One region of the Gordonia marina genome, then DNA from elsewhere that is predicted to be linked to it. Evidence: riboswitches for the same ligand, from Rfam matches in the RefSeq annotation. Region 1 holds a riboswitch; the other holds the start of a gene.

The links. A riboswitch is a leader RNA that binds a small molecule or an ion and turns the genes downstream of it on or off. The one in region 1 is predicted to bind cobalamin.
Region 2: it holds a riboswitch for cobalamin, as region 1 does, so the genes downstream of both, ACSEEN_RS06460 (CbtB domain-containing protein) here and ACSEEN_RS12285 (ABC transporter substrate-binding protein) in region 1, are expected to answer to the same signal.

Annotation. Positions count from the first base shown of each region.
Region 1 is NZ_JBPSDN010000017.1:338-11,394, forward strand. It holds gene ACSEEN_RS12275 (alpha/beta hydrolase family protein) at 1-1,024, opposite strand, end outside; gene ACSEEN_RS12280 (lipase family protein) at 1,051-2,328, opposite strand; cobalamin riboswitch at 2,443-2,628, shown strand; gene ACSEEN_RS12285 (ABC transporter substrate-binding protein) at 2,654-3,622, shown strand; gene ACSEEN_RS12290 (FecCD family ABC transporter permease) at 3,688-4,683, shown strand; gene ACSEEN_RS12295 (ABC transporter ATP-binding protein) at 4,680-5,492, shown strand; gene ACSEEN_RS12300 ((2Fe-2S) ferredoxin domain-containing protein) at 5,489-6,220, shown strand; gene ACSEEN_RS12305 (alpha/beta hydrolase) at 6,288-7,589, opposite strand; gene ACSEEN_RS12310 (HdeD family acid-resistance protein) at 7,855-8,481, shown strand; gene ACSEEN_RS12315 (Fic family protein) at 8,588-9,670, opposite strand; gene ACSEEN_RS12320 (hypothetical protein) at 10,084-10,206, opposite strand; gene ACSEEN_RS12325 (cation:proton antiporter) at 10,466-11,057, opposite strand, start outside.
Region 2 is NZ_JBPSDN010000007.1:162,204-173,260, reverse strand. It holds gene argC (N-acetyl-gamma-glutamyl-phosphate reductase) at 1-730, opposite strand, end outside; gene ACSEEN_RS06480 (metallophosphoesterase) at 910-2,055, opposite strand; gene pheT (phenylalanine--tRNA ligase subunit beta) at 2,081-4,615, opposite strand; gene pheS (phenylalanine--tRNA ligase subunit alpha) at 4,672-5,724, opposite strand; partial or broken gene ACSEEN_RS06465 (CbtA family protein) at 5,912-6,822, opposite strand; gene ACSEEN_RS06460 (CbtB domain-containing protein) at 6,838-7,062, opposite strand; cobalamin riboswitch at 7,102-7,247, opposite strand; gene ACSEEN_RS06455 (protein kinase domain-containing protein) at 7,443-9,758, shown strand; gene ACSEEN_RS06450 (TrmH family RNA methyltransferase) at 9,743-10,534, opposite strand; gene rplT (50S ribosomal protein L20) at 10,570-10,950, opposite strand; gene rpmI (50S ribosomal protein L35) at 10,985-11,057, opposite strand, start outside.

The sequences.
Region 1 (11,057 bases):
CGGCCTCAGTGTCGGACAGGACGTATCGATCCACTTCGGCGAGGGTGTCGTAGTAGCTGTCTTGCCCGTACGGCCGGGCGCGGAACTTCCAGGTCCGCGCCGCGGTCGGCGAGAGTCTCATTCCGAGGGCCATGTCGCGGTCGAACGCCTCGCGTTTTCCCGCGTGGAAGAGCTTCATCAAGCTCGCGGGAATCGACGACTCCCACGATGCCGCCACGCGTACGACGCCCGGATCGGCCACCGCGGCCGCGAGCCGGTGCTCCGTCGCGAGCGCGCTAGGCAGCCAGTAGCCGCCCTGACTGATCCCGTACCCCACCAGGCGGTCGGGGTCGACGCCGTCCTGCGCCACCGCGAAGTCGACCACGGCCGTCAGTACCGCGCCCCAGTCGGCGCGGAATCGGGTCCCCCGCTCGAAGAGCATCGACTGCTGTCCGGGGCCGTCGAACATCAGCACGTGATAGCCGCGGGCCAGGGCCGCGCCAGCTCCGGAGGACCACTGGTCGCTGATCGCTCCGTCACTGCCGTTGACCATGATCAGCGTGGGGCGCTGCTCGTGGCCGACCGTCCGGAAGAAGTAGCCGGGCAGCGTCGTGCCGTCGTACGGAATCTGGACGCGGGTGACACGTTGTCCGCACGCGTCGACGAACGCGTCCCAGCTGGAGCGTTGCAGGCGGAACGTCGGAAGGAGCGGGTCGTCGTGCTTGAGTGCGCTCGCCGCGTTCACGGCGACGGCGAAGTAGGTCGCCGCTCGCAGGTACGACGACGATGCGCTCACCGTCCGGCCCGCGTCGCGTTCGGCGTCCGCGTCGGCCCGCACGCGTCGTCCCAGGGCGAGCCACGCGTCGAACCAGCGCTGATGATCACCGTCGGGGACGCCGTCGATGGCGGCGAGTACCTCCCCCACATCCGAGCCCCCGTGCGCCGACGCGCCGAGCACGCACCGCACCGAGAAGTCGAAGTCCTTGTCCCGATAGAACCCTTTGCTGAACACCCGGTTCAGGTGCGAGTCGAACGGACCGGCCATGGCGATTCCTTCATCGGTCGGTGCCGTCACGGCACCGAGGTCGGGCTGAGGCCGCCACCGGGTCTCAGCGTGGCGCAGTTCGAGGCCGTCGGCCTCCTTGCGAAGCGGTCGGTGAGGAAGCGCGCGGTCTGCTCCTGGAAGGGAATGAACGCCTCTCCATGCGCCTTGCCGGTGAACTGCGCGTACGACACCCGCACACCGCGGCGGCAGTACGAGTACGCGAGACTCTCGACGTCGCGGGTGATCATCACCCCGTCACCGGTGCCGTCGACGTCACCGACGCCGAGGAGCATCGGTATGCGCGGGGTACCGGATGTGCCCATGATGTTGTCGTTGATCGCCCGCACGACACCCGGCACGTCGAGCAGCGAACGGTAGGGCGGTCGTACCATGTCCGCGTCGGTCAGCCCCGGATATTTCGCGGCGAAGGCGTTGATGCACTGCGACGACACCGTCTTGACGATCTTCTTGCCCCGTGCGGACAGGAACGCATCGGTGTCCAGCGAGTACGCGCGCCGATAGGCGACGATCAGCGCCGGGATCACTCCCGCCCAGTCCTTGCTTCCGCTGACGTAGGGCAGGTTGTGCGCGAGGTTGACCGGAAGTCCGCCCGCCGCAGCGGCGATGAGCCGGATCTCCGGGGCGTATGACGGCGCCACCTCCGCGCCCCACTGCGTCGGCACCGAACCGCCGGAGTATCCGGCCATGGCGACCGGCGTGGTCGTCGGCAGCCGCAGGATCTTCTGCGTCGCGCGGACCCCGTCGAGCGCGGCGTATCCGGCCTCCCGCCCGATGGTCCACTGCAGATCGGGGCCCTCGTAGTCGGGCACCACCACCGTGTACCCCTGGGAGAGATATCCGCTGATCACACCCTGTTCCAGGGTTCCGGCCGCGCCGGGGGAACCCGCGCCGGTGAGCGTGTACGACGGGTCGCATTGCGGCCCGAGCGCATCGTAGGCCATGTGATACGACAGCAGCTTCGGCGGTCCGGTGACCGGGGGCTGAAGGATCGTCGCGACTGTCGACGTCGGCCGCCCCTGTTGATCGGTGGTCCTGTACAGCACCTGGGAGCTGCGGATCGGCGCCGTCGCCCCGCGGTAGCCGAAGGGCACCGACCGGGTCCGGAGCACCGCGCCGGGTGCATAGGCGCCGAGCAGACCGTCGTATCGGTAGAACGGGTCCGCCGAGGGCGGCGGGATCGGTGGTGCCGCCGAGACCGGAGCCGATCGCCACCCCGGCTCGACGACGGCGAGGAGGACGATCGCCAGCACTGCACCGACACGATGACGAACCGTGCCATGCATGCCGGCACGCGGTGACCTCATCAAGGAATGTTCCCACGATGGACCCGGTCGCCGGTGATCATCGACAGAAGTACCTGTGTACCTGTCCGATAGCGTCCCACCGTTCGCGCGCTACCATGCAGGCGACGTCGCGGTGTTCGGGAAGTCCGGTGAAGTGCCGGCGCGGTTCTCGCCACTGTGAGCAGGTCCGGGTACCACGACGGGGTATGTCCCCAGCCACTGGGCGCTCAGCGCCCGGGAAGGTGTGGTTCCCGGTAGACCCTGCGTAGCCAGGAGACCGGCCGCGACGTGAACCGATTCCACGAGATATGGAAGGCGGGTCGCTTTGCGCACCCTCACCACCGTCGCGGCCGCATGCACCGCCGCCGCGCTCACCCTCACGCTCGCCGCCTGCGGCAGCAGCACCGACGACAAGGCCACCGACGGCGCGATCACCCTGAAGAACTGCGGTCACACCGTCACGCTGAAGGCCCCGGCCACCCGCGCGATCACCGTCAACCAGGGTGCGACCGAGTCGGCGCTCGCGATCGGCGCCGAGAACGACATGATCGGCACGGCCTACCTGGACGACGAGATCGCCCCGCAGTTCAAGGCCGCCTACGACAAGATCCCGGTCATCGCCCCCAAGTACCCCGACCTGGAGACCGTGATCAGCAAGAAGCCCGATCTCGTGGCCGCGTCGTACGGTTCGGCGTTCGCCGACAAGGGCATCGGCACGCGCGAGGAGCTGGCGAAGCTGGACATCGCGACCTATGTCTCGCCCTTCGGCTGCGAGAACAAGGCCGACCGCGCGGCGTCGTCGTGGGATGCGATCGCCGGTGAGGTGTCCGACTACGGCAAGCTCTTCGGCCGCACCGACGCCGCCGACGGCGTGAACGAGAAGATGCGCGACACCCTCGCCGAGCTCAAGAAGAAGGACGCGGGCAAGGGCACCACGATCATGTGGTGGGACGACGCCACCGATACCCCCTCGGTCGGCGCGAAGAGCGGTGGACCGCAACTCATCATGGACGCGGTGGGCGCCACGAATGTCTTCGCGGACCTGGACGGCAACTGGGCCGACACCAGCTGGGAGCAGGTCATCAAGGCCGACCCGGACGTCATCGTGCTGATCGACGCTGACTTCTCCCGCGCCGACGCCAAGCGGCAGTTCTTGGAGAGCGACCCGGCGCTGGCGGGCCTGAAGGCCGTGAAGAACAAGTCGTACATCGTCATCCCGTTCTCCGAGTCGACGCCGGGGGCGCGCACCATCGACGGTGCTGTGACGCTGTCCGACGCGCTGGCGAAGCGCTGACCCGGACCACCGGCGCACCGGCCGCGCCGCGCCGGTCGCGCGTCACCTTTCCGATGCTGGTGGCGGTGCTCGTCGTACTGGTCGCGCTGAGCATCGGCGCCGGCGTGGTGATCGGTTCGGTCGGACTCAGCCTCGGCGACGTCGCGGCCGCGGTCGGCGCACGCCTCGGGTTCCACACCGGTGTCGGCGCGGGGAACGAGTACATCGTCGTCGATCTGCGGATGCCACGCGTGGTGACCGCCGCCGCGGCCGGCGCCGGCCTGGCCGTCGCCGGCGCCGTCCTGCAGTCGCTGACCGGGAACGTCCTGGCCGACCCGTACCTGCTGGGCATGTCGTCCGGGGCATCGGTCGGCGCGGTCCTGGTCCTGGTGACCGGGCTCGGCGTCGGAGTGGGGGCCGGCCTCGGCCCGGTCGGTGTCGCCGCGTTCCTCGGCGCGCTCGGCGCCCTGGCTCTGGTCTTCGCGATCGCGACCACCCGGACGGGGGCGTTGCTGCCCAACCGGCTGATCCTGGCCGGCGTCGCCGTCGCGCAGGGCGGCGCCGCGATCTCGTCGGCGCTCGTCTATTTCAGCGATCCGCACGCGGCCGCCGCGGTCCTGCGGTGGACGCTCGGCTCGGTGGCCGGTGCCCGCTGGCCGTCGACCACGCTGGTCACCGTCATGGTGGTCCTCACGCTCGGCGTCGTCTGGTCGTACGCGCGCACGCTCGACGCCTTCGCGTTCGGCGACCGCGCCGCGTCGAGCCTCGGCATCTCCGTCACCGCGACCCGCTGGACGCTGTACATCGCCGTCTCGCTGTGCACCGCGGTGATCGTCGCGAACTCCGGCATCATCGGCTTCGTCGGGCTGGTGGTGCCGCACGTCGCCCGCCTGATCATCGGGCCGCTGCACCGGCGGATGCTGCCGGTCACGGCGCTGCTCGGCGCTCTGCTTCTGGTGTGGACCGACATCCTGGCCCGCAGCATCCTGAATCAGCAGGAGTTGCCGCTCGGCCTGGTCACCGCGATCATCGGCGTCCCGGCGTTCGTCTGGATTCTGCGACGGCACGGGGCGGCCGCATGACCGGGACGACGTCGCCGGCGCTGCCGATCCGCCTCGAGGACGTCGGATACGCCGTCGGCGAGGCCCGGCTGCTGACCGGGATCACCGCCACCGCGCCGGCCGGCGGGTTCACCGGGCTCATCGGGCCGAACGGGTCGGGCAAGACCACCCTGCTCTCGACCATCGCCCGCTGGACGCGTCCGGACACCGGCCGGGTGCTCCTCGGCGACCGGCCGGTGCGCAGCTATCCGCACCGCGAGCTCGCACGCGTCGTGGCCGCCGTGGAACAGCATTCGGCTACCGAGACCGAGCTGACCGTCGAGCAGGTGGTCGATCTGGGCACCATTCCGCACGCCGGGAGCCGATTCCGGCGGGTCGACACGCGGGAACTGGTCGACGACGCCCTCGCCAGGCTGGGCATCGAGGAACTGCGCACCCGCACGTGGCAGTCGTTGTCGGGCGGCGAACGCCAGAAGACGCAGATCGCCCGCGCCCTGGTGCAGCAGCCGAGAGTCCTGCTGCTCGACGAGCCCACCAATCACCTCGACACGTCCGCCTCACTGGACGTGCTGACCCTGTTGCGCTCGCTGCCGATCACCACCGTCGCCGCCCTGCACGACCTGCAGCTGGCGGCCATGTACTGCGACCATCTGATCGTGCTCGACGACGGCCTGCTGGTCACCGAGGGGCCGCCCGCGCATGTCCTGACCCGCGAGCTGCTGGCCGATGTGTACCGGCTCGACGTCGAGATCACGCCGCATCCGCGCACCGGCGCGCCGATGGTCGTGCTGTGCGGGACCATCGGCGGCCCCGGCCGGGGAACGCGATGACGGCCGACTGGGTGACCGTCACCGCCCCCACCGACCGCGGCGACGCCCCGGCCCGCGCGCTGACCACCGCACTCGGCCGGCTCCGCGCCGCCCGGCCGGACATCGAGTTCCGCGTCGCGGTGCTCGGCGGATCGGACACGACGATCACCGAAGCGCTCGACGACGCCACCGGCGCCGGGGCACGGGCGGTGCTGCTGATCAGCGGGCAGACCCTCGGCGACGCCAAGCAGGACTCGTGGATCGCGCGGATCGTCGGACATTGGCTGCGCACCCGGCCTGCCGGAACACCGACGCCGCAGGTGCGCGTCGCTCCCCTGCTCACCGACCACGACGGCTTCGCCGGACTGCTCGAGCGGGCGATCGACGACGGCGGCACGCCGGCCCGGACCACCACCGCACCGATCCTCTCGCCGGCCTGGGAGCAGGTCCCCGCCTTCACCCGTCACGTGCTGGTCTGCCGCGGACCCCGATGCAGCGTCGAGGGCGCCCGCGAATCCGCCGCGACGCTCAGCAGGGCGCTGGCCGATCGCGGGCTCGGCGACGACGACGTCCTGACGACCGTCACCGGCTGTCTGTTCCCCTGCGCCCTCGCCCCGGTGATGGCGGTCTACCCGGACGGCACCTGGTATTCGGGCATGCGGCCCGATCGGGTCGAACGGCTGGTCGTGGACCATCTGGCAGGCGGAGAGCCCGTGGCGGAGTGGATCGCCCGGGATCTGCGGGGCTGAACCAGACGACGGCGCGCGCCGAGATGTGCCGGGTCACGAGACGACTTTCCCTGGTTCGTCCGCCCGGTCACGGTGCGGTGATGCCCAGTCGATACGCCAACCAGGGAAGACTCCTCCGGAGCCCGACGCTCCACACCTGCCAGGTGTGCGCGCCCGGAAGCACAAGCAGACGAACGTCGATACCCGCATGCCGACAGGCCGCGTACACCAGCCGCTGCTGGGGACCGAAGGTGGTGTCGGCTCGGCCCAGCCCGATGATTCCCGCCACCGACGGATGCGGCGCGGCGGCCAGCATGTGGAGCGGAGTGGCCCTGGTGTAGGCGGCCGCGTTTCCGTTGAACGCGACCCGGATCGTCTGCGCCCGGGTAGCGAGTGACGGCTCGACCTCCCCCGACAGGTCGATGAACGTCGGATACGTGGCCGGCCTGCGGAGTGCGAGCTGCCACGCGCAGGTGCCGCCATAGGAGAGTCCGGCGATGGCCCACCGGCGACTATCGTCGTCCACTTGCAGATGGCGGCGGATCCACATCGGGACGTCCACGGCCAGGTAGCTCGCACTGTTGCCCAGCCGGGAATCCATGCACATCGGATCACCGAGCAACGACCCGGTGGCGTCGGGCATCACGACGACCGGCGCCAGTCCCCGATGGGCCGCGGCGAACCGGTCCATCGTGGCCGCCAGGCCGCCGGCCGTCAGCCAATCCGACGGACTGCCGGGGATTCCGTGCAGGAGCACCAGCACGGGCAGCAACGGTCTTCTCGGATCCGAGTACGCCGGCGGCAGGTAGATGTAGGCCCGTCGGGTGACGGTGAAGCGAGATACCTTTCCCGGGATGTAGACCTGCGTCACCACGCCTTTCGCCGGCGGGCGGACGGTGGGAGTCCAATCCTGATCCAGCGCGCGGCCACTCACCGGGAGCTGCGGCTGCTCGACCACCGCGGACACCGACTTGAAGGCGACTTCACCGGCGGCAGGCAACCCGAGAGCGGCGCGGAATGTCGGGAACTCGCCGTAGTAGCGGTTGACGCTGTTCGCGGCCATGGCGACGACGACCAATACCGTGACGACCACGACCCCGCGCTGCCACCACGTCGCTCGCCATGCCCTGGCGACGCCCAGGGCGATCGCGCCCGCGCCGAGCCCGATCCATGCCAGGACCTCCACGGGCACGGACGCGGAATACAGGACGTGGTCGATCACCTTGTCGGCGATGACGCTGACGATCACGCCGATCATCACGACGATCGGCACGGTCCGCGACCACCATCCACGCCGTCCCCGGGCGGCGAGAAGGTAGATGCAGGAGACGGCGCCGAGGATCACCACGACGCTCGGAACCGGTCCCCGCAGGAGCGGCCAGTCAAACACGGGCGCGGTCCGGTCCTACGGACCGCCCGTCACGTGAGGCGCCCCGTTCTTCCTCCGGTGGGGTTCCAGAAAGGCCTCTGCCTCGACTCGCGTGTGCCACAACCACATACTGGCGAAAACTCGAGGCCGCGCGCCACCGTGTTCTCCCGCGCAGGCCGTCGGACCCGCGTGATTTCAACTGTCGCGACGCCGCCTCCCGGGGGATATCGTCACCATGAGCGGCCGGCACACCCGTGTCCGTGCTGTCTGACCAGGAGGGGAAGCCATGACAACGAACAATCCGGTGGGCGCAGCGGTTCTCGGCGGCGTGTCCGACATCGTCGATCGCACGTGGAAGAGTCTGCTCGGGATCGGTATCGCGTCGATCGTGCTGGGCATCATCGTGCTGGTCTGGCCGGGTAAGACGCTGGTCGTCGTCGCCGTCCTGTTTGGTATCTACCTACTCATCTCCGGCATCTTCCAGGTCATCGCGACGTTCGGTGTGCCCGATGCCGACGGCTGGTGGCGTCTCCTGACGTTCGTGTCCGGAACCCTCTCGGTGATCCTGGGCGTCATCGCCCTGCGGCACCTCGGGTCGTCGCTGGCCCTGCTGGCGATCTGGATCGGTATCACCTGGATCTTCCGCGGCTTCTCGAACCTCTCGCTGTTCGCCGGTTCCCCCGGCGTCCCCGGCCGCGTCGCCGGCATCATCCTGTCGATCATCACGGTGATCGCCGGCATCATCCTGATCGTCAGCCCGCTCACGTCGATCGCGACGCTCGCCCTGGTCTCCGGCATCCTGCTGGTCGTGGTGGGTGTCTTCGAGGTGATCGACGCGTTCAGCCTGCGGAGCTCGGCGAACAACGTCCGGGACACCGTGTCCACGCTCCGGGACGCGGAGTCGAACGCCTGACAGCCGGCGTACGACGCCACGGCGGCGTCTGACCCGTCGTCTACAGTCACCGCTGTGATCACCGGTGGGGCATGCACCGCAGGTTCTGATATCGCGGAAGCCCAGTTCATTCCGGGCGCGTCAACACGTCCATGAACTCGTCGTTGACGAAGAGGACCTCCCGGCCGGCCTTCACAGCGCTGAGAAGCCCAGCCTCCACCAGCGCATGCAGCCAGGTCGAGGCAGTCTGGCGAGAGACATCGCACCGATCTGCGACCGTGCTGATGCGGCAGTACGGCTGCTCGAAGAGGACTGCAAGGAACTGAGCGTCACGTCCACCGGGGGTGGCACCTCTGGCTCGCTCGGCGATTTCTTCCTGACACGAACGAATCGAACCGATCTTGCGCGTCGTCGAGGTCGCCGATTCGCGCACCACCTCGAGCATGTACAGGATCCAGTCGATCCATGCGCCCTCGGCCGTCACCGCGCGCAGCAGGCGGTAGTAGTCGTTCTTCCGTGCGATGATCGCGCGCGACAAGTAGAGGATGGGGTCACGCAGCAGTCCGGCTTCGATCAGCATCAGGATATTGATGACACGGCCCGTGCGTCCGTTCCCGTCGTGGAACGGATGGATCGCCTCAAACTGAAAGTGCGCGAGCGCCATGCGTACCAGTGGGTCGAGTCCATCGTCGGCGTGCACGAAGCGCTCCCAGTCCGCGAGCTTCTCCCGGATGATCTCCGCGCCCTCGGGTGGCGCATAGATGACCTCGCGTGTTGCCGGGTTGGCGATCCGTGTTCCGTGCATCGTCCTGACCGTCATCTCACGACCCTGCAACTCTGAGCAGACACGGGCAGCGGTCGTCGCGGTCAGCGGTCGATCCCGGATCGACTCGACCCCTGCGAACAGTGCGCCGCGGTACCGCAACGCTTCCTTGGTGGCGTGATCACCTCCGCCAGAATCGGCGTGCTTGAACAGCTCGTCGGCAGTCGTCACGATATTCTCGATTTCAGAGCTCGCCTGCGCCTCCAGGAGCGGGACGGCGTGAATCAGGATGTTGGGGTTCGGCAGCAACTGACCGGCCTGAGCAAGCGTGGCCAGCGCGGTCCGGGCCTCGATCGTCGCCTTGAGGACCCGCTTGGGCTCAAGATCGAGACCGACCGGCGGCAGTGACGGCAGATCGTTGAAGGGAATTTCCGGGTTCCATGCCACGTGGTAGCTCCTTCAACACATTCGCCATTCATGTTAAAAATTATCCACAAAGCTAACACGTTTTGGAGACATGTTAGCTCGCTCGACACAACGACACACACGTCGTCGCACTGAACCCAGCGCGACGCCTATGCAGCCTCACGCCTGTCGAATCGCCCACCAGCCGAACGCGATAGGCTCGGCGTCGACCGCAACCCATTCCGGGAAGCGGTGTCCCCTCTGGGATGATCCCGGTGCGGCAACGGACGCCGTGCGTGAGCAGGTGTGCTCCCCGCGCGAGCGGGGATGTTCCGCGCCGGGGCCGGCGCGCTCTACCGCCCCCGTCACGGGGCCGGGAAGTTCGGGTATTCTCGGAAGTGGCGAGGGTGTCCCCTGTTTCACAGGGGAGCGCACCCTCGCCTTTCACATCACGGTCAGTCGGCGTCGAGGTCGATCTTCGTCAAGGTCCCCCGAGACATCACCCAGAGATCCGATAGCCGGTACTTCTGCCGGCCGACGTTGAATCCGCGAAGCTCGGCGTCGACGCGTCCCGCCACGACACCCCGACGTCCGGAACGAATCGCGGTCGTAGCCGCTGGCGACCATCAGCGCGAGCTGGGCGACCTCGCGCCAGCCGAGACCGAAACTCGCCTGGCGGCGCTCGGCGCGCTTGACGAGCGTGCTCCCCGCACGAGCGGGGATGTTCCGTGGCCGCACCCTGGAACCAGACACACCCACAGGCCATCCGTCCAACGACACGCCGACTCTCCCCAGCAGGACCTCCGCCATCGACGACACCACAGTCCCCGCGGCGCGCTATTCGACGTGCCGACCCCGCAGCTCGATGGCGATCTGGGACGCGTCCACGTTCATCAGCGCCTCCTCCAGGATGTCGGCGTCGAACGTGCCGTCGTCGCGCGCGTCGAGGAGCGCGACCCGCTGGGCGTCGAGCACCGCGATCCGGTGCCGCAGGGCGAGTTCGAACTCCGCCTGACGGTCGTCGCCGGCCGGGGGTTCCGGCTCCGGTACCGCTTCGGCGGCATCGCGGATGAGTTGCAGAAGCCGCTCGCGTTCGGCCGCGTCCTGGGCCGCGCGCGAGCCGTCGTCCTTGGGGGCGATCATCGCGAGTAACGGCCCGATGGTGCCTCCCTGCACGGTCAGCGAGGCCACCGCGACCGCGTAGGCGACGAGAATCAGCATCGACCGCTGCGGGGTGTCGGCGGGCAGGGTCTGCGCGGCGGCAACGGTCACGGCACCGCGCATGCCGGCCCACACCACTGTCGTGCCCTCCCGCCAGCCGAGCGGCTCCCGCAGAAAGTAGTCGATGTCGGCGAGCCCGCGGGTCACGCGCGTGGCGAACTTGTCGAGCCGCTTCTCCGACAGCGACCGGCCGCGGGTGGCCTCGAAC
Region 2 (11,057 bases), on a different contig from region 1:
CGAGGACCGGCGTGAACGACACCTCGACGGGCTGATCGGCCACCGCCGACAGCGCCTGGGTGATCTCCGGGGTGTGCCGGTGGGTTCCGCCGACCCCGTACGCCCGGGCCGACCCCATCACCTCGGAGGCGAGGAACGCCACCTTCGGGGCCTTCCCCGCACCCGACGTGCCGGTCACCGCGACCACCTGCACCCGGGGCTCGACCAGACCGGCGGCCAGGGCCGGAGCGAGGGTGAGGATGGAGACGGTCGGGAAGCAGCCCGGAACGGCGATCCGGCTCGCGCCGGACAGTTCCGTTCGCCCCCTGAGCCCCGTCGAAGGGTCGATCAGCAGTTCGGGCATCCCGTACGGCCAGGTCCCCGCGTGCTCGCCACCGTAGTAGTGGGCCCACTCGGCCGGGTCCTGCAGCCGGAAGTCGGCGCCGCAGTCGACGATCAGCGTGCTCGGCGGCAGGGCGTTCGCGATCTGCGCGGACTGACCGTGGGGCAGCCCGAGGAACACCACGTCGTGCCCGGCCAGTACCTCCGGTGTGGTGTCCTCCAGAACGCGGTCCGCCAGCGGCAGGAGGTGGCGATGGTGCTCCCCCAGCCGGGTCCCGGCGTTCCCGCCCGCCGTGAGGGCACCGATCTCGATCTCACCCGTGGCCAGGCGCGGGTGACCGCAGAGGAGCCGAAGAATCTCGCCTCCCGCGTAGCCACTGGCGCCCGCCACCGCAATCCGCGTTGTCATGGGATCATTATGCACGAGACTGCAATTTAATTCATCATCGGGTCGGCGGTCCGGCGCGTCTCGCCCCCTGACTCAGTGGGCATCGCCCACCCACGTCGTTGTCGCCCGCCCTGCCGAGTGGGCAACAACGAAGTCACGAGCACCGGTCCCGGTTTCGGCACCCGACGGACCACACCCGCTCAGCGGCGCAGTGTCAGCACCGCGATCTGCGGCGGCGCACCGACCCGGACCGGCGGGCCCCACGCACCCGCACCGCGCGACGTGAAGACCCGCACGTCACCGACATCGCCGAAACCCTCGACCACCGGTTGCTGCAGACCCACGAGATAGCCGAACGGCCACAACTGCCCGCCGTGGGTGTGCCCGGAGAGTTGCAGATCGACACCCCGACCCTGGACGTCCGTCGCCTGCCGCGGCTGGTGGGCGAGGTAGATCAAGACCCGGTTCGGGTCGTGCCCGGTCAGCGCCTTCGCCGGATCGGGAGCATATGGATCGGGCGCGGTGGCGTCGTAGACGCCGGCCAGATCGATCACGGCACCTTCGCGGTGCAGCTCGACGCGCTCGTTACGCAGCGGTCGCACACCGAGAGTCTGCCAGTAGTCGAGCCACGCCCCACCGTCTCCGGCGAGGTATTCGTGGTTCCCGGAAACGCCGAAGACGCCGAGCGGTGCGCGCAGGTCGCGCAGCGGGTGCAGATCGCGGCCCACCTCGGCGACCGTGCCATCGGCGAGGTCACCGCCCAGGATCACCACGTCCGGATGCGCGGCGTTGACCTCACGCACCACCCGCCGTGTGAACGACGCTCCCCGCGCGGGCCCGACGTGCAGGTCGGTGACCAACGCGATGCGCAGGCCGTCGAACGGCTGCGGCAGGCGGGCGATCCGTGCGGTCTCCTCGGTCGCGGTGACCCGGTTCGCCTCGGTGAGGCCGTACCCGACGATCACCGCCGAGGCCACCACGACCACGACCGTCGCGATCTGCAGCCAGCGCTGTGGACGGACCGGACGTCCTCGACCGCGCAGCCGGGAGACCGCGCGAATCGCCAGGGAGACGAGACCGAGAAGCAGGCTGCCGAGAATCAGATAGAAGACGACGGCCCACCAGGTGTACCCGGCGAAGCCGACCGGCCGCGCCCACGCCGGATCGAGCACACCCATGCCGACCAGAAAGGCGCAGACCCCCAGGACCATGCCGATGAGCAGGACCGTGTCGGCCACCATCGCCCAGCGGCCGGAGATCCCGGTGGCCACCACCAGCCGCCGATGCAGCCAGAAGGTCAGCGCGGCGACCACCGCGAGGGCGACGACGGCGACGATCCAGTACACGGCGGCCGATCAGGAGCGCATGCGGTCAGCGCAGGCGTGCGCCGACCACCCCGCCCGCGTGCTCGACCGCCGCGAGCTTGGCCGCGGTCGCCTCGTCCTCGGTGAGAGTGCGGTCGCCGGCCCGGAAGGTCAGCGCGAAGGTGAGCGACTTGTTGCCCTCGCCCACCTGCTCACCGGCGAAGACGTCGAACAGCGAGATCGACTCCAGGAGGTCGCCGGCGCCGGCGGCGAGCGCGTCCTGCACCCGCTGAGCCGGAACGTCCTGCGCCACTACGACATTCACGTCCTGCAGCACGGCGGGGAACGGCGAGACCGCCGGCGACGGCAGAACGGTCCGCAGCGGCAGTGCGTCGAGATCCAGCTCCAGGGCGCACAGGCGGGCCGGCAGTCCGGCACGTTCCAGGACCGCCGGGTGCAGCTCGCCCGCATGGCCGACGGCCACCCCGTCGACCTCCAGACGGGCACAGCGGCCGGGGTGGAACGGCGCGTACTGATCGGCGACCAGGGTCACCTCGATGCCCGCGGCGGCCGCGACGGTGCGGGCCGCCTCGAAGGCGTCGTACGCGTCGGCCGTCCGGCCCGGCCCCCACGGACCGGCGGGGTCGCGCAGCCCGGTGAGGACGGCGGCGACGTGCACTGGTTGTGCGGGCAGAGAGGCGTCGAGTGCGGTCAGCTCCTCGTCGGACGGGCGGCGGGTGACGTCGAGCGGTGGCACCACGGGCCCCCGCTCGCCGCCGAGCACCACCTGGCCGATCGTGTACAGCGACAGGTCGCGGTTGCCGCGCGCGATATTGCGGGCCGTCATCTCCAGGAGGCCCGGCAGCAGGGTGGTGTTCAGCTCCGGCCGGTCGGCTTCCAGCGGGTTGAGGACCTTCACGGTGTCGCGGCGCGGGTCGTCATCGGCCAGGCCCCAGGTGTCGAACACACCGGCCGGCATGAACGGATACGGCAGCACCTCGACGTAGCCGTCGGTGGCCAGGGCGATGCCGACGGCGCGGCGCCGGTGCTGGCGCGGAGTGAGGCCGGTGCCGCCGGGGGCGCTCGGCAACACCGCGGGGATGTCTTCCAGACCTTCCAGGCGCAGGACCTCCTCGACGAGGTCGGCGGGCTGCCGCAGGTCGGGACGCCACGACGGCGGGGTGACGCTCAGGGTGCCCGCGACGTCGTCGACCGCGGCGCCGACCTCGCGCAGTCGTGCGACGGTGGTGCCCGCGGGGTAGACGACGCCCGCGGTGCGGTCGGGCAGGTCGGCGTCGATCACGATCGCCGCGACCGGCGGCACCTCGGCACGCACGTCGGCGAGCGGGCCGGCGATCTCGCCGCCGGCGACCTCGGTGATCAGCGAGGCGGCCCGATCGGACGCGACCGCGGTGATCTCCGGATCCACCAGACGTTCGAAGCGCTTGGCGGCCTCGGAGCTGAGCTTGTGCCGCTTGCCGGTGCGGAAGACGCGGACCTGGTCGAAGTTCGCCGACTCCAGCAGGATGCGCGTGGTGCCGTCGGTGACCTCGGTCGCGGCGCCGCCCATCACGCCGGCCAGCGCGATCGGGCCGGAGTCGTCGGCGATCACCACGTCCTCGGGATCGAGGGTGCGTTCCACGCCGTCGAGGGTGGTCAGCTTCTCCCCCGCCCGTGCGGCCCGCACGACGACGGTGCCGGTCACCTTGTCGGCGTCGAACGCGTGCAGCGGCTGGCCGAGCTCGATCATCACGTAGTTGGTGACGTCCACGATGGCCGAGATCGGCCGGATCCCGGCGACCATCAGGCGCTTGGCGATCCACCACGGGGAGATCGCGGTGGCGTCGACGCCCTCGATCACGCGGGCGGTGTAGCGGGTGGCCTTGCCGTCGTCGTCGAGCCGCACCGGCCAGGACGCCGGCCCGGTGACTCCCTCGGCCGGCTCAGCGATCGACGGGACCGCCGCCGGGTCGGCGTAGTCGACGGCGAAGGCGCTGGCCAGTTCGCGGCCGAGGCCACGCATGGAGAACGCGTAGCCGCGGTCCGGGGTGACGTTGACGTCGATCGCGACGTCGTTCAGACCGAGTACCTCGTGCGCGTCGGCGCCGGGCTCGGCGGTCCCCGGCGCGAGGACCAGGATGCCGGCGTGGTCGGTGCCGATACCCAGTTCGGAGACCGAGCAGATCATGCCGTTGGAGACCCGGCCGTAGGTCTTCCGCGCGGCGATCTCGAAGTCACCGGGCAGCACGCAACCGGGAAGCGCCACGACCACCAGGTCGCCTTCGGCGAAGTTCCGGGCGCCGCAGACGATCTCCTGCAGCGTCGTGCCCGCGTCGGTGGCCTCGGCATCCCCCGTCGCTGCGCTCGCCCGGTCCCCGACGTCGACGCGGCAGAAACGGATGGGCTTCTTGAACTCGGTGAGTTCCTCGATCTCCGCGACCCGCCCGATCACCAGCGGACCGGTGACGGCCGGGAACGGTTCGACGTCCTCGATCTCGAATCCGACGCGGACGAAGCCGGCGTCGATCTGATCGGTCGACGCCGACCAGCCGGGAGCTCCGGCCTGCAGTGCTTCGGTCAGCCAGGACTGGGAGAGGCGCACGGGGAACTTCTTTCGCGTGAGTGCGGGGTGTGACGGTGTCTGCGGTGGGCCGGGGCTTAGAGCGCCGCGCCGAACGGGAGGGTGAAACGGATGTCGCCCTCCACCATGTCGCGCATGTCGGGCAGGTCGTTGCGGAACTGCAGGGTGCGTTCCAGCCCCATGCCGAACGCGAAGCCGGTGTACACGTCGGGGTCGATGCCGCTGGCGCGCAACACGTTCGGGTTGACCATGCCGCAGCCACCCCACTCGACCCAGCCGGCGCCGCCCTTCTTGCCCGGGAACCACACGTCGACCTCGGCGGAGGGCTCGGTGAACGGGAAGTAGCTGGCGCGCATGCGGGTGGTGGTGTCCGGGCCGAAGAGCGCCTTCGCGAAGGTCTCCAGGGTGCCGCGCAGGTTCGCCAAGGTCAGGCCCTTGTCGACGGCCAGGCCCTCGATCTGGTGGAAGACCGGGGTGTGCGTGGCGTCGAGTTCGTCGGTGCGGAACGTCCGGCCCGGGCAGGCGACGTAGATCGGCACCTCGCGGCTCAGCATGGATCGCACCTGGACCGGAGACGTATGCGTCCGCAGCACCTGCCGCGACCCCTCGGGAGCGATATAGAAGGTGTCCTGCATGGAGCGCGCCGGATGATCGGGCAGGAAGTTGAGCGCGTCGAAGTTGTGATGCTCGGTCTCCACCTCCGGGCCCTCGGCGATCTCCCAGCCCATGCCGATGAAGACGTCGGCGACCTGGTCGGCGATCACCGTGATCGGGTGGCGGGCGCCGGCCCGGCGTCGCGCCGCGGGCAGCGTGACATCGAGGGTCTCGGCGACCAGCACCGCGGCATCCCGCTCGGCGGTCAGTTCGGCGGTCCGCTCGTCGAGGGCGGCGGCGATCTGTCCCCGCACCTCGTTGACCAGCTTGCCCGCCGCCGAACGCTCCTGTTTGGGGAGCGCACCGAGGGCGCGTCGTGCCAGGGCGACCGGCGACTTGTCACCGACGTGCGCCACCTTGGTCTCGGCGAGCGCCGCGAGGTCCCGCGCATCGCCGAAGGCGGCGACCGCGGCGGTCACCGCGGCGGAAAGCTCCTCCGCGGACGGGAAACTGCTCTCAACGACATCGTCAGACACCGACGTGTTCTCCCTGGGCTCGACTGGCGAATATGCACCACAAGATTAGTCGACGCACCCGAACCCGCTGCCCGCGACCCGAAGGGGCAGGCGGCGGGCGGTCTTCTGCGCGACCAGCCGGGCACGGCGCGGACGGAAGTAGGCAGCACCGTCACGGGATGCTCCGCGCCGCCCTGCCGGGGTCGAGTCACACCCCGACGGGGGCCGCCTCTTCACGAACGGCCCGCCGCGGAGCCGGATCGAACAGCCGGTCCACCAACGCGCCGAAGACGAGTCCGATCACGAGCCAGATCAGCGTCTGGTTGAGCAGCGAGTACCACCGGAACTTCCACAGCACGTCGGCGTCGAACCCGGGATAGACGATCTGTCCGGGCGCGACGGTCCTGCCGTCGATGGTCAGCGGCGTGGACAGGATATTGGTGATCGGCTGCGGGGTCTCGGTGGCGGCCCGGGCGAAACCGAACTGGCCGCTGTGCGCCACGTTCGCCGACAGATCGCCCAGCGACGGCATCACGGCGAGCACGATCCCGAAGACCACCAGGAACCCGACGACGCTGACGATGATCGACGTGCCGCGCCCCAGCCGGGGCGTCAGCTTGACCGCCGCGTACACGGTCAGGCCGAGCAGGATCAGCGAGATGGCCACCATGCCCAGGTACAGGTGTCCACGGGCCTGGATGGTGAAGTCGTGACCGATGGCCGGCGGATTGGCCGGTACTTGACGAACGGCAGCAGGAATACGCCGAGGTAGCCGAAACCGGCGATCAGCCACGCCAGAGTGCGCGGACGGATCGAGAACCGGCCGTGCAGCACCACATACGCGACCGCCACGAGCGCACCCATGGCGATGGAGAACCCGATGATGCCGGTGGCGATCCCGACGGTCGACTGGATGGTCCGGCTGAAGATCTCCGGCCCGTCCGGTTCGACCGCCCGGCCGGCCGCCTGATTCAGCGCATGCAGGGCGTCGTCGCGCCCCGACTCGTAGTCGATGGCCTTGTTGATGACGGGTTCGGCGAAGACCTTGGCGAAGATGAAGCCCAGCACGCCCGCGATCAGACCGGCGAGCGCTCCGCGCCCGATGACACGGAGTTCCATGATGTCGGTCCCCGCTCAGTGGCAGGGGAAGCCGAGGAAGTGACGGGAGTCGTGCACCCATTCGTGCACGACCATCGTCTTGCCGAAGACCGACGTCATGCCCTCGTCGACACCGATGAAGTAGTACGCCAGCAGTGCGAGCAGCACCGTGATGCTCAGGATCAGGGCGACGCGTCCGGCCGACAGCGCCTCGGCGGAGATGCCGGCGCGCGGGTCGTGGGTCGAAACATGTGTGCTCATCGGGAGGGCCTCCTTCGGGGTGGTGCGCCCCGTCGTCGTCGGATGTCGAGCATGACGGCCGCGTATCTGACTCGATCCCCGGCCATCCGGTGATCTCACAGTGGCGCCACCGTCCCGGAGTCCCACCGGGTTCCGCTGGCCGTCGTACCTTCTCAAGCTGACCACCCGACATCGTCGCAGGTCAAGCCGGTGACCGATTTGCCACGAAGGTCGCATCCAGGGCGCGATCCACTCTCCCGGCACCGGGTAGATCTACGCATCGGGCACCCCGCAGGACTACTCGACTTGTCTCTTGGGGCCGCTGCAGCACGTTCGCGGGACCCCGATCACGGTAGGTTTGTCCCAAGCTTTGCCCCCGTCGCTCTCGCCCAGGAGGAATAGTGCCCGTCGCACCAGGTTCTGACATCGCCGGTTACCGGGTTGTCGCCCAGCTCGGGTCGGGCGCCATGGGCGACGTCTATCTGGTCGAGAACCCGCATCTGATGCGCCGGGAAGCGATGAAGGTGATCTCGGTCGGCGGGACCTCGAACCCCGACTTCCAGACGCGCTTCACCAACGAGGCCCGCACCGCGGCCGCCCTCGATCACCCGAGCATCATCACCGTCTACGCGTACGGCGTGGAGAACGACGCCCCGTGGTTCACCATGAGCTACCTCGACGGCCCCGACCTGGCGTCGGTGCGGCTCTCCACCGCCGACGTGATCAACGCCGTCTCGCAGGTCGCCGACGCCCTCGATTACGCGCACGCGCGGCAGGTGGTGCATCGCGACATCAAGCCGGCGAACATCGTGATCACCCGCGACGAGCACGGCAAGCTCCGGCGCGCCGTGGTGCTCGACTTCGGCATCGCGCGGCTGGCCGACTCGCCGCAACTCACCGCGGCGAACTCGGTGGTCGGCACCATGGCGTACACGGCGCCCGAGATCATCTCCGGCCAGACCGCCGACGCGATGTCCGATCAGTACGCGCTCGCCTGCACCACGTACACGCTGCTGGCCGGCACCACGCCGTTCCACGGGGACACCTCGGCCGCGATCATGATGGCGCACCTGCAGCAGCCGACGCCGTCGATCGCCCAGGTCCGTCCCGACCTCGCCGCGCTCGCCCCGGTGCTGGAGCGCGCCATGGCCAAGGCCCCGGCCGCCCGCTTCCCCGACTGCCGCACCTTCGCCGCGGAACTGCAGCGCGCGCTCGGCCAGACGCCGGGCGGCACCGCGACCGCGGTGGCGCCGGTGCCACCGGCCGGCGCGCCGAGTCAGCCGTCGCACCCCTCCCAGCCGTCACATCCCTCCCAGCCGTCGTATCCGACCGCGAACACCGGCGGCCAGCCGTCGGCGATGCCGCCCGGCTTCACCGGATTCCCCGGTCAGCAGAGCCATCCGAGCGTGCCGGGCACGGCCGGACAGACCGCGTGGTCGCCGATGGCGTCGTACCCGGGCCAGCCCGGCTATCCCGGCGCGCCCGTGCCGCCGAAGAAGAGCCGCAAGGCGCTGTGGATCTCACTGGCGGCGATCGCCGCGGTGGTCATCGTCGCGGTGCCCCTCGGGATCTTCCTCGCGAACATGGGCGGCGACGACGACGCGCCACCGACCGCGTCCGCCGCCACACAGGCTCAGCTGGCGTCGTTCGTCGGCACCGTCTGCGCCGTCCAGCACGACGCGCTGTACTGCTGGGGCAACAACGGCGACGGCCAGCTGGCCGACGGCACCAAGGACGACCGGGCGACACCGGTCAAGATCAACGGCCTGACCAATGTCACCGCCGTCTCGGTCGGCGGATACCTGCCGAGCAGCAGTGATTCGTCGGCGACGATCTCGGTGTGCGCCGTCGCCGACGGCCACGCGTACTGCTGGGGCAGCGGCCTGTTCGGCGTCCTCGGCGACCAGGACGACGGCGACCGCGGCACCCCCTACCAGGTGCCGGGGCTCGGCAAGGTCACCGCGATCGCCACCGACTTCCACACGACCTGCGCGGTCTCCGACGGCGACGTCTACTGCTGGGGCTGGAACGCCAACGGCGAGGGCGGACGCGGCTCCAGCGCCGGCCAGATCAACACCCCGACCAAGGTCGACGGCATCGGCGGCGTCGCGTCGATCTCGATGCGGCTGGGCACCACCTGTGCCCTGACCACCGAGCACAAGGCCTACTGCTGGGGCGATAACCGCAACGGCCAGCTCGGCAACGGCAACACCAGCGACGAGTACCAGCCGCAACTCGTCGGGAATCTCCTCGACAAGAAGGTGACCTCGATCGCCGTCGGCGGCGGGTCGTCGAGCACCAGCCGGTTCAGCCAGGTCTGCGCCGTCGCCGACCACCAGCTGTACTGCTGGGGCGCCCCGATCGGCGACGGCTCCAGCGATCAGACGACGCCCGCGCTGGTGAGCGGAGTGGAGAAGGTCGAAGCGGTCACCACCGACCTGAACACCGTGTGCACGGTGGCGTCGGGCGACGTGTACTGCTGGGGCAGCGACGGCTACTCGCAGGCCGGCGGCTCCGGTGATCCGAAGATCGTGAACTCACCGCGTCAGGTCAACGGCCTCAGCAAGGTCACCGCGGTGATGACCGGCACGCTGACCAGCTGTGCCCGCTCCGGCGACGACCTCTACTGCTGGGGTGACGGAGAGATCGGTCAGCTCGGCAACGGCAGCAAGACCGAGAAGACGGCGACGCCGCAGAAGGTTCAGTTCCCGGCGTGAGCTGAGGCGTAAAGGCAGATCGCCGACGCGGCCGCGAGGTTGAGACTCTCCGCGCGGCCGCGGATCGGGATCGACACCCGATGGTCGGCGGCGGCAAGGACGTCGCCGGGCAGGCCGTGCGCTTCGTTGCCGAAGAGCCACGCGTGCGGCCGGGCCAGCAGCTCGCCCGCGGCGGGCAGCGGCACCTCCCCGTCCATCGTGGTGGCGAGGGTGGTGCGGCCGGCAGCACGGATACGGTCGAGCGCCCCGGCGATGTCACGGTCGGTCAGCAGCGGGACATGGAAGACGCTGCCCGCGCTGGCCCGGACGCATTTGCCGTTGTGCGGGTCCACGCAGTCCCCCAGCAGCACCACCGCGTCGGCGCCCATCGCGTCGGCACAGCGAATCAGGGTGCCGAGGTTCCCGGGCTCCCGTGGTTCGACGGCCACGACGAGGAATCCGGCGCCCGCGAGGGCGTCGTCGTCCACCGGTCCGGTCAGGAGTTCACAGACCGCGATGATGCCGGGCGCGGTGGTCGTCTCGGCGAGTTTGTCCGCGGCGCGCGCGTTGAGCAGGTGCACCGGAAGACCGGCCGCTTCGGCGCGGTCGATGAGCCCGGCGAAGCGCTCGGCGTCGTCGGACCGGACCAGCAGCTGTTGTGCCCGGCCGGTGGCGAGGGCGGCGTCGACGCTGTTGGCGCCCTCGGCGAGGAAACGGCCCTCGGCACGTCGTACCGGGGCGCGATGAAGCTTGGACAGCGAAACGACCCGTGACGAGCGTTCGGTGAGAACGTCCATCACGGGTCGTTTCGGTGGGTGCTGATCGGCGACGATCAGGCAGCCGGCGCGTTGACGTCGGCCGGGAGCGCCTTGCGCGCGACCTCGACCAGGCCGGTGAAGGCGGTCGGGTCGGTGACGGCCAGGTCGGCCAGCACCTTGCGGTCCACCTCGACACCCGCGAGCTTGAGGCCCTGGATGAAGCGGTTGTAGGTCATGTCGTTGGCGCGGACCGCGGCGTTGATGCGCTGGATCCACAGCTTGCGGAACTCACCCTTGCGTGCGCGGCGATCGCGGTACGCGTAGGTCAGCGAGTGGAGCTGCTGCTCCTTGGCCTTGCGGTAGAGGCGCGAACGCTGGCCGCGGTAGCCCTTCGACGCTTCGAGGGTGCTGCGGCGCTTCTTCTGGGCGTTGACGGCCCTTTTCACACGTGCCATGAGTATCTAGTCCTTCACTAACGATTCTTGAAAGTCACTTGTTGAGCAGGCGCTTGATGCGCGGGGCGTCGGCCTCGCTGACCACCTCGGTGCCGCTCATCCGGCGG